One region of the Lysinibacillus sp. NPDC093688 genome, then DNA from elsewhere that is predicted to be linked to it. Evidence: riboswitches for the same ligand, from Rfam matches in the RefSeq annotation. Region 1 holds a riboswitch; the other holds the start of a gene.
The links. Region 1 has a riboswitch for thiamine pyrophosphate ahead of thiM (hydroxyethylthiazole kinase). Riboswitches for the same ligand answer to the same signal wherever they lie in the genome.

Region 2: it holds a riboswitch for thiamine pyrophosphate, as region 1 does, so the genes downstream of both, thiW (energy coupling factor transporter S component ThiW) here and thiM (hydroxyethylthiazole kinase) in region 1, are expected to answer to the same signal.

What each region holds. Positions count from the first base shown of each region.
Region 1 covers NZ_JBNNUX010000008.1:21,895-26,864, forward strand. Annotated here, with positions in the region: gene mbcS (acyl-CoA synthetase MbcS) at 1-1,384, opposite strand, end outside; TPP riboswitch at 1,627-1,725, shown strand; gene thiM (hydroxyethylthiazole kinase) at 1,812-2,567, shown strand; gene thiD (bifunctional hydroxymethylpyrimidine kinase/phosphomethylpyrimidine kinase) at 2,567-3,391, shown strand; gene thiE (thiamine phosphate synthase) at 3,381-4,031, shown strand; gene ACQKN2_RS08825 (alpha/beta-type small acid-soluble spore protein) at 4,172-4,387, opposite strand; gene thiI (tRNA uracil 4-sulfurtransferase ThiI) at 4,538-4,970, opposite strand, start outside.
Region 2 covers NZ_JBNNUX010000002.1:222,207-227,176, forward strand. Annotated here, with positions in the region: gene ACQKN2_RS03255 (MarR family winged helix-turn-helix transcriptional regulator) at 371-781, shown strand; gene ACQKN2_RS03260 (hypothetical protein) at 1,070-1,393, shown strand; gene ACQKN2_RS03265 (EVE domain-containing protein) at 1,410-1,856, shown strand; gene thiW (energy coupling factor transporter S component ThiW) at 1,928-2,428, opposite strand; TPP riboswitch at 2,555-2,662, opposite strand; gene ACQKN2_RS03275 (glycerophosphoryl diester phosphodiesterase membrane domain-containing protein) at 3,087-4,895, shown strand.

The DNA.
Region 1 (4,970 bases):
TTACGAGATTTCCACGAATCTCATCTGGACTCGCGACAACGGCAGTTTCTTTCACTGCAGGATGCTTCAATAACGCATCTTCTACCTCAAATGGGCCAATCGTATACCCAGACGATATAATGACATCATCTCCACGTCCTTCAAACCAATAATAGCCATCTTCATCTTTATATGCACGATCACCGGTAATATACCAATCGCCTCTAAATTGTAAATTTGTCCGTTCTGGATCGTTTAAATATTTTTTAAATAACGCGGGCGTTTCACAGTGTACAGCAATATCTCCAACTTCTCCGACCGCAACAGGACTTTCAAAATCATTGATAATTTCAACAGAATTACCCGGGGTAGGTTTACCCATTGAGCCCATTCTAGCCTCCATCCCTACCATTGTACCAACAAGTAATGTATTCTCTGTTTGTCCATAGCCATCTCGTACTTGTAAATTAAAAACCTCGGAAAATACTTTTATCACTTCACTATTTAAAGGTTCGCCCGCTGACACAGCCTGACGTATTGTACTTACATTGAAATCTTGTAAATTTTCAAGACTCGCCATAAATCGATATTCGGTTGGTGTGCAACACAGAATATTAATATTGAATTTTTCAATCAGTGCAAGGTAAGTACCCGCATCAAAGTGACCTTTGTAAACAAATGCTGTTGCACCACTTCCTAAAGTAGCGAGGAACGGACTCCAAATCCATTTTTGCCAGCCAGGAGCTGCTGTAGCCCATACTATGTCACCTTCTTGAACACCTAACCAATTTGGTGCAGTAGTTCGTAAGTGTGCGTAACCCCAGCTATGTGTATGTACTGCTGCCTTTGGATTGCCTGTTGTACCACTTGTATATGCTAAAAATGCAATGTCTGTACTCTTAGTTGGTGTAGAATTAAAGTAGCTTTTTGGTTGGCTTTGCATTTTTTCAAGCAATGGCTGCCAAGGTTCATGTGCATGACCAATGACAAATTGCTGTATTTCTTGTAAATTTTCAACACTATCAAATTGTTCAATATAAGGCTCAAATGCAACAACACCTTTTGCGTTAGCGTGATTGATTCGATATTCAATATCCTTAGATCTCAGCATTTCTGAACTAGGTATAATAGTTAAACCTGCCTTTAACGCCGCAATGTACACAATATACGCTTCCACTGATCTCGGTACCATAATTAAAATAACATCACCTTTTTTCAAACCTTGAGAGGTAAATACATGTGCTGCCTGATTGGCCTTTTCAAGTAAGGCTGCATATGTAATGTACTGAATTTCTCCGTTTTCGTTATAAACTAATAATGCGTTTTTGGTAGAATCCTGTGCATATTTTTCAATTTCCTCTGAAATGTTATACCATTCTGGTGCGATTAAATCTTCTCTTTTCATGGCAAATGCCCCCTTTTGTTACGCCCATTATAAAACTCAATTTTTATCATTTTCAATGGAATTCACTCTAATTCATGAAAGTCGTGACAACTATCATGCTCTGCTATATGGCATCAGTCACGTATTGCTTCTATCCATTTCAACTTGGCGTAATCGTCGCTTTCGCACAGAAAATCTGAATGAAGAAAAAAACTCCCTATTGAACACAAATGAATAATATGGTACATTTTGGTCAACTAAAAGCAAGATTGCAGGGGGACTCATTTAGAGTTGAGAAGGTAAAACCTGACCCTTTGAACCTGTTAGTTAATACTGACGTAGGGAGCAGTTCACATCGAATTACTGATGAAAGGCTCTTTTACGTGTTTTTTGCACGAAAAAGAGTCTTTTTTGCACGCTTACGTCCATCCAACGAGGAGGACTTAAATTGATATTTCAAACGATTCGTAAACAAAATCCACTTATCCATTGCATGACTAATTACGTTGTGGCTAATTTTCAAGCAAACGGCTTATTAGCAATAGGCGCTTCTCCAGTCATGGCTGATGACGGTCACGAGGTTGAAGAAATGGTCACAATCGCCTCAGGCTTATTGATCAATATCGGTACCCTAAATGAGCGAATGAAAGAATCCATGTTACTTGCAGGGAAAAAAGCAAATGCTCTTGGCATTCCCGTTATTTTAGATCCTGTTGCTGCCGGTGCAACATCTTACCGAAAACAAACGGTACAGCAATTACTGAAGGACATTAAATTTGCGGCAATACGTTGTAATATCGGAGAGCTAGCGGCAATTGCCAATGTAGACTGGCAACAAAAAGGCGTAGATAGTGGTAGTGGTTCAATTTCTGTAGAAGTTGAGGCACAGAAAGTAGCTCAACAATACAATTGTATTGTTATTGTGACCGGTGAAAAGGATTTTATTACTGATGGCACACATCAGCAATGGGTTACAGGTGGAAATGCTCAAATGACAGAAGTTACTGGAACAGGTTGCTTATTGAGTGCATTATGTTGTGCATCCTACGCCGCAGGAAATCAACCGTTTGACCAATTGCTAGAAACATTATCACTTTATAAAAAATTGGCAGAAAAAGCTGCTTCTTCTACTCGATTCATTGGCGATTTTCAAATTGCTGTATTGAATGAACTACATCGCCTTTCCAAGGGTGGTGAAGAATAGTGGATATTGTAACGACAATTGCTGGTTCAGATAGTGGCGGCGGCGCAGGCATACAGGCTGATTTAAAAACATTTCAGGAATTAAAAGTGTTTGGAACATCTGTTATTACAGCTTTAACGGCCCAAAATACACTGGGTGTATCGGGTGTATTACCAATTGAAGTGAGCTTTATTGAAAAACAACTTAGTGCGCTAATCGAGGATTTTTCAATTAGTGCTATTAAAACAGGAATGCTATTTTCCTCCGAAATCATCCAATCAATTGCACATATTTTAGCCGAAGTAAATATTCCGCTTATTGTAGATCCTGTTATGATTGCAAAAGGTGGCGAAAGTTTATTACAGCAAGAAGCAATTGAGGCATTACGAAGTGATTTGCTACCTTTAGCAACAATTGTAACGCCAAACATCCCTGAGGCCGAAACCCTTTCTGGAAGGAAAATCAATTCTTTAGCAGATATTAAAGAAGTAGCTCAGGTCTTATTACAAACAGGCGTTCAATGCGTCGTTATGAAAGGCGGTCATTTAGAGGATAAATGTTATGCTACTGATTATGTATTTTTTCAAGATGGTCGATCGTTTTCCATGCAGTCTACTCGTATTGCAACAAAAAACACGCATGGTACAGGCTGTACGTTTTCCGCAGCATTAACTGCTTTTCTTAGTCTTGGGCTACCTATAGAAGAAGCAATTGAGGAAGCTAAAAAATTTATTCAATTAGCCATAACTCATGATTTATCTATAGGTAATGGCCATGGTCCAACAAATCATTTTGCTTATCAAAACTATAAGGATTCCTGCGAGGTGATCATTCATGAAACGTGACGATCTACAGCTATATTTTATTATGGGTACAGGTAATGTTTTCAATCAGGAGCCAATAAACGTTTTAGAGAAAGCTCTCCAATCCGGAATTACAATGTTTCAATACCGTGAAAAAGGGTTAAATACACTAACTGGACAAGCATATGAAAATTTTGCTCGCAAATGTCAAAAGCTCTGTCAACAGTATCATGTTCCGTTTATCGTCAATGATAATGTAGAACTAGCTATAAAACTTAGTGCAGATGGTGTTCATATTGGCCAAGAAGATTTTCCTGTGTCGATGGTACGTGAAAAAATTGGCAATATGATTCTAGGGGTTTCTGTTCATTCACAAGCTGAATTACAAACTGCTCTACAATATGGTGCTGACTATGTAGGAATTGGTCCAATTTTTTCAACCACCTCTAAAAGCGACGCCAAACCGCCTAGTGGAACTGAATTTTTACAACAAGTTCGCAAACAATACCCGGAGCTCCCTATCGTTGCAATTGGAGGCATAAACTGCTCGAATGCACATACTGTATTTAAAGCAGGTGCAGATGGAATAGCAGTTATTTCCGCGATTTGCGAAAGTGAGGATATTTCAAATACAGTCTCTACATTTAAAGCATCTCTTATTTCTTTGCTCTCATTGAATTGAAATGGGAGGACCTGACGCTTCTCTTTCTATATAGATAAATTACTGCCCGTTAATACGGGATAAAAAATAAACAATTTAAACAAACTAAAACCAGTGCCTTTTACGGTCACTGGTTTTAATTTTAATTGCTGATTATGCAATTATTGGTTGTTTGGCATACCTTTTAATTGAGATTCTGCCATTTGTACAAGACGTTTAGTGATTTCACCGCCAACGGAACCGTTAGCACGAGCTGAAGCGTCAGCTCCTAATTGAACACCAAATTCTTGTGCAATTTCGTATTTCATTTGATCAAGTGCGTGCTCTACACCAGGTACAGCAAGCTTGTTTGAACTGCGGTTGTTGTTGTTTGTCATGTTTCTCACCTCCTTGTGAATATAGAATGTGCGTTATTAGATTTTTAATACAAAAAAATTATAGGTAAATTGTACCTCAGAAGGAAGTAGACAAAAAAAGCCGACTCAAATGGACATTTGAGTCGGTTCTTATGAAATCGCAAGTTTCTTCTATAGAAGATCCGCAAATTTATCGGCTTCTTGTTCTTTTTTCGGGAAAATATAGACTTCACGATTTTTCACTGCTCGTTCGATCAGTTCATCAAAATCCGAGAAGCTTTCGTAATGCTCAACCTTTTCAAGCTTTGGCTTTGTTTTTGGACTTGCAGGAGTAAAAATTGTACAGCAGTCTTCGAATGGCTGGATAGACGTTTCGTATGTGCCAATTTTCTCTGCAATATCGATAATTTCTAATTTATCTGATGAGATTAATGGACGTAAAATCGGTGTGTTCGTTACGGCATTAATAGCTGTAAGGCTTTCAAGAGTTTGACTCGCTACTTGTCCAAGACTTTCACCTGTAACAATAGCTAGTGCACCAATTTCTTCACGTACTTTGTCAGCAACTTTTAGCATCATACGACGAGTTGTTGTCATTGATACA
Region 2 (4,970 bases), on a different contig from region 1:
TTGCTTTATAGTAATGAGCCATCGTTTTTTTTTTTGTAATTCTATTTTTGGGCTATCAGGAGATGACATATATAACGTGGGGTTGATTTCCGTTCCGACTGGGCGCTTTCCTGGGGGCGTCGGGGCAACAGGATGTTGGTCACGAAGGCGTTATCACAGGATGTGATGGTTTTAGCCTTCGTTCCTCTATCGCTAATCCCCAAGGAGTCGCCCAGTCTCCACTCCAATCAACAACTGAATTAGAGAATTTTTAAAAAGTAAAGTTTTCCTTGTAAATAATGTATATAAATGTAATAATCAATGATAGTAATAAAATATTACTATCATTTTTAAATACTAAAGATTTGAGGTATCAAGTATGACCAATATAATGAATTCATTTGGTTTTCTAAGTTTTAAATTAGCGGAGGCTTTAGAGGGGAATCTCGAGCAATATATTAGCGAAAAATTTCAAATGAAATCCAGAGAAGTCGGGATCATGATGGTAGTAAAAGAAAAAAAACTTAGCCAAATTCAAATAGGGCAGATTTTAAAGTTGGATAAAAATAGTGTCCGCTTTTTTATCGATGGTCTAGAAGAAAGAAAGTATGTGTATAGGGAGAAAAATCAAGAAAATAGAAGAGAGAATTTAATATGCCTTACGGAACAGGGTGAAAATTTGGCAGAAGAATTAATGAAGACCCTTGCGATTTCTGAGAATGAAGTTTTAAACGTACTTTCATTGGAAGAAAAAGAGCAATTGAAAAGCATTTTGGCAAAAGTATATGAAAATCGTGTATAGGGTTTAACTTCTTTCAGCAACCTGCTGAAATAGAGGAACTCAGTCTAAGAACGCCACGTCCTGTGGCAACGACTGAGTGAACAACTTCGTGTTGGCCTAAAGCCTCCGGCGGATGTCACGGATTCGGAAAGGAGTTCATAAAGGATGTTAGCCTAAAATCATCGCATCCATGCGATAACGGCTAACTGACCTGCATCACGCAGGCCTAAGCACAAAGCCGAATCCGGACGCAATTATGCCGAGGCATAATTGATAATCTTATCAATAAAAATGAAAGAGTGATGACATATGAAAGCAGTAGAGGTTATGAAGGAGTATTTAAAAAGAGCACAAGAAGAGGGTCAAGATTTATCTGATATGTATGCAGATCATGGGGAATTGAAAAATTTTAAAGGTGAAATTTTTAAAGGAAGAAAAGAAATACAGAAATTTTACACGTCACCTATGCCGAAAGGATTTAAGTTAACTATCCAAAATATTGAAGGTGATGATATGGAATGTGTTGCTATCGTTTCAACTACTTGGGATGGTTTGCCAAGCCCAGTGATTTTGGAAGAAAAGTTGATTCTTGAAAATGAAAAAATAAAATCATTTACAATGATCCCAAAATAAAAGGAGAGCTCTTCCTATGACTGAAAAGGACACGAAATATTGGATTGGAGTAGCATCTCTCAATCATGTGCAAAAAGGGGTTGAGGGAGGATTCAGTCAGCTATGCCACGGCAAAGAAAGACCTTTGAAACGAATGAGAAAAGGAGACTGGATTATATATTATTCTCCTAAAAAAAGTCTAGACGATAATGCCCCTGTAAGAGCATTTACCGCAATTGGAAGGGTAAAAGACGAGCGAATATACGAGTTTCAAATGGCAGAAAATTTTATTCCTTTTAGAAGAGATATAGACTTTTACAAAGATGCTAAGGCTGTACCAATAAAAAGGATCTTAGATTATTTAGAATTTGTAGAAGATAAATCGAAATATGGCTATAAATTCAGATTTGGTCATTTTGAAATAAGCAAAAAAGACTTTTTATTAATTGCTCATGAAATGGGATTACCGTTGAAGTATGGGTGAATTTGGCCGAAAAAAAACGTTACTTTCTTAATGGTAATTAAGAAAGCAACGTTTTTAATTTGCCTAAATCATTATTTAAGAAGAGTATTAAGGTTAGTTACAAATACAGTCCTACGCAAATTGCTAGCAACGACAATGCCTAAAACAGCACCAATAGTACTTGAAGTTAAAAAGGCAGGCATGAAAAATAATGCAGCAACAGATGTCCCCATTAATAAGTGTGCGTAGGGCACTGCAATAAGTGAGGCAATAATACCTGTCCCAAACATTTCACCGATACCTGCTAGCCATTGTTTGCCGCTGTATTTATAGGCAAGAGCTGCACATAAAGTACCAATGACACTTCCAGGTATTGCTAATAATGAGCCTGTGCCTGTTAAAATACGAATAATGGCTGTGACAAAGGCGACCATAACAGTAGGTACTGGTCCAAGAATGATCGCACCAATAACATTAATAGCATGCTGTACAGGGTAGGCACGTGCAATTCCCGTTGGTATTGAAACAAAGGTAGAACCTGCTACGGCAATTGCTACTAATAAGGCCATGATTGTTAATTTTCGAATTGACATCATTTCCACTCCTTTAAAATATGAATTTATTGGTTATCCCCGATAAACTAGGGAATTCCGCCGCTAGAGCGAAAAAAAGCCGCTCCCTAAAAACATTAGGAAGCGGCCTTGCATTTAAATAGTAAAAAGCAAGTGTCGCCACTTCCCTCCGCTAGTGTGAACTAGATCAGGTTCAAAGGGTCCGTATATGACAATATACGTCTCAGCCTTTTAAAGACTCCCCTAGTGGTAATAATGGTTTTAACTTCTTTCAGCGGGTTTCTAAACACCCGCTGAACTAGAGGAACTCAGTCTAAGAACGCCACGTCCTGTGGCAATGACTGAGTGACCAACATCACGTTGGCCCAAAGCCTCCGGCGGATGTCACGGAATCGGAAAGGAATTCTTTGTGCAAGCACAAAGCCGATTCCAGACGCAATTATGCCGAGGCATAATTGATCTAATAATAATGTAGTAAAGACAGCCTGTTTTCCTTGATATACAAGGAGTTTTAACAGGGAAATCAATCATAGTTACTACCATTTTAGCACACCCGAAAGAATGGAGCTAGAACTACTATATACTCACTCATTACACTCCACAGTCTTGTTGGAATGAATGAAATGTAGGTATATAATGGAATATGTACCATGATACTAACTAAAGGAAAACCAAAACCATGAATACGAAACAAACCAATACGAATCGTTTAAGATTTATGCCTTTTCAGATGACGAGGGATATTTTAAAGGTGTGGAAGTATGCGTACCGTCCTTTTCTTATATTTGAATTGATATACAAATTGCTAACGATAAGTGTATTTATCCCGTTGTTATCCATAATTTTTAACAAATTACTGGCTGTTGGGGGCTTCGAGGCAGCCGCCAATCATGACCTTCTGCGCTTCTTGTTCAGCAAATATGGTCTACTTAGTGTACTGGTAATGATGCCAATTGCCATCATGCTCATTTACACAGAGTTCACGGTTCTCTTCTATATTGCGTACTATGGGATTCAAGAGAAGCGCGCACGAATCCGCCCCGTATTGTTCAAGGCAATCTCTAGCTTGCCAGGTTTATGGCGCATCGGGGTTTTCGGACTTGCTCTCTATTTATTGCTCCTGTTCCCGCTACTCGATGCCAACATCGGTGGAACACTATTGCCTAATATGACGGTTCCGAACTTTATTACGGGTGAGCTGATGAAGACAACCTTTGGAACTATCGCTCTTGTCATCGTAGGACTGCTCATTTTGGCATTGAACTTAATCTGTATCTATGCTCTGCCGATTATGGTATTAGAAGGCAAATATCAATTCTGGAACGCCGTTCGCGAGAGCAAGCGATTATTCTGGCGTAGTAAGTGGTCATTAGTTAGAGCTGTGTTTGAATGGGCAGTAATCTTCCTGTTGCTGTTCATTCTACTTATCTGCCTGATTACCCTAATCGCCCTAATCGTGTTTCTCCTTCCTATTGGGGATGGCGATTCTAGATTAATGATTACCATTGGCATCGCGCTTAGCTTTGGTTTGTATATCGCAACACTAATTATGACTCCAATGTTCATTACCATTATCACCCTGCTTTATGTACGATATCAAGGTCATGACCGCGTGGACATTGATACCGATGGAGTCGATGCTTCTGTCTGGAAAGGACGCGATATGCAGCGTTCGCTCATGCGACGTTATCGTGCAGCGCTGACTGCATTCGGAATGCTCATTCTTATTGTTATAGGCTGGGGAGCAACCGCCCTGTTGACTGATTGGGGAGAAGCCAATGAAAAGTTCATCATTATGGCTCATCGGGGCGACACCATTTCAGGCATAGAGAATACAATGGGTGCCTTCGAAGGCGCCATTCGGACAGGTGCTGATTATATCGAGCTCGATATTTTGCAGACGAAAGATGGCAAGCTTGCGGTCATTCATGATGAGAATTTGAAACGACTGTCCGGCAAAAATGTGAATGTTTTTGATCTTACCCTCGCCCAGCTTCAACAAATTTCGCTGCGTGTAGGTAAGTTCCAAGACAATGTGCCATCTCTTGATGAGGTGTTGGAGCGTACGAAAGGTAAAATCAAGTTAAATGTGGAGCTCAAAACACATGGATATGAGAAAGACTTAGTCCCTATCTTAGTCGATACGATTCGTAGACATAAGGCAGAACAACAGGTCATTTTCCAGAGCTTAGATTATGAGCTCGTGCAGAAAATGAAGAAGGCGGCACCAGATTTAACAGTCGGGTATGTCATATTCGCTACATTTGCTTCACTCAATCAGTTCGACGCGGATTTCTTCGTCGTCGAAGAGTCTTTTGCCCGTCCTCGATTAATTAGTTCAGCGAAAATGATCGATAAGCCGATTTATGTTTGGACCGTGAATGATGTGAAAAGCGTTGAATACCTCTATACGTTAGGTGTAGATGGCATCATAACGGACATTGCCACTGACGCAAAGGAGACCGTTCAAAAGCTGCATAAAGAATAGAATCAGAAATGAAACGATCATCTGCTCCTTTTTGAATAAAGCATGAACACCCGGTATTTAGCGAGAGGCGCTAAA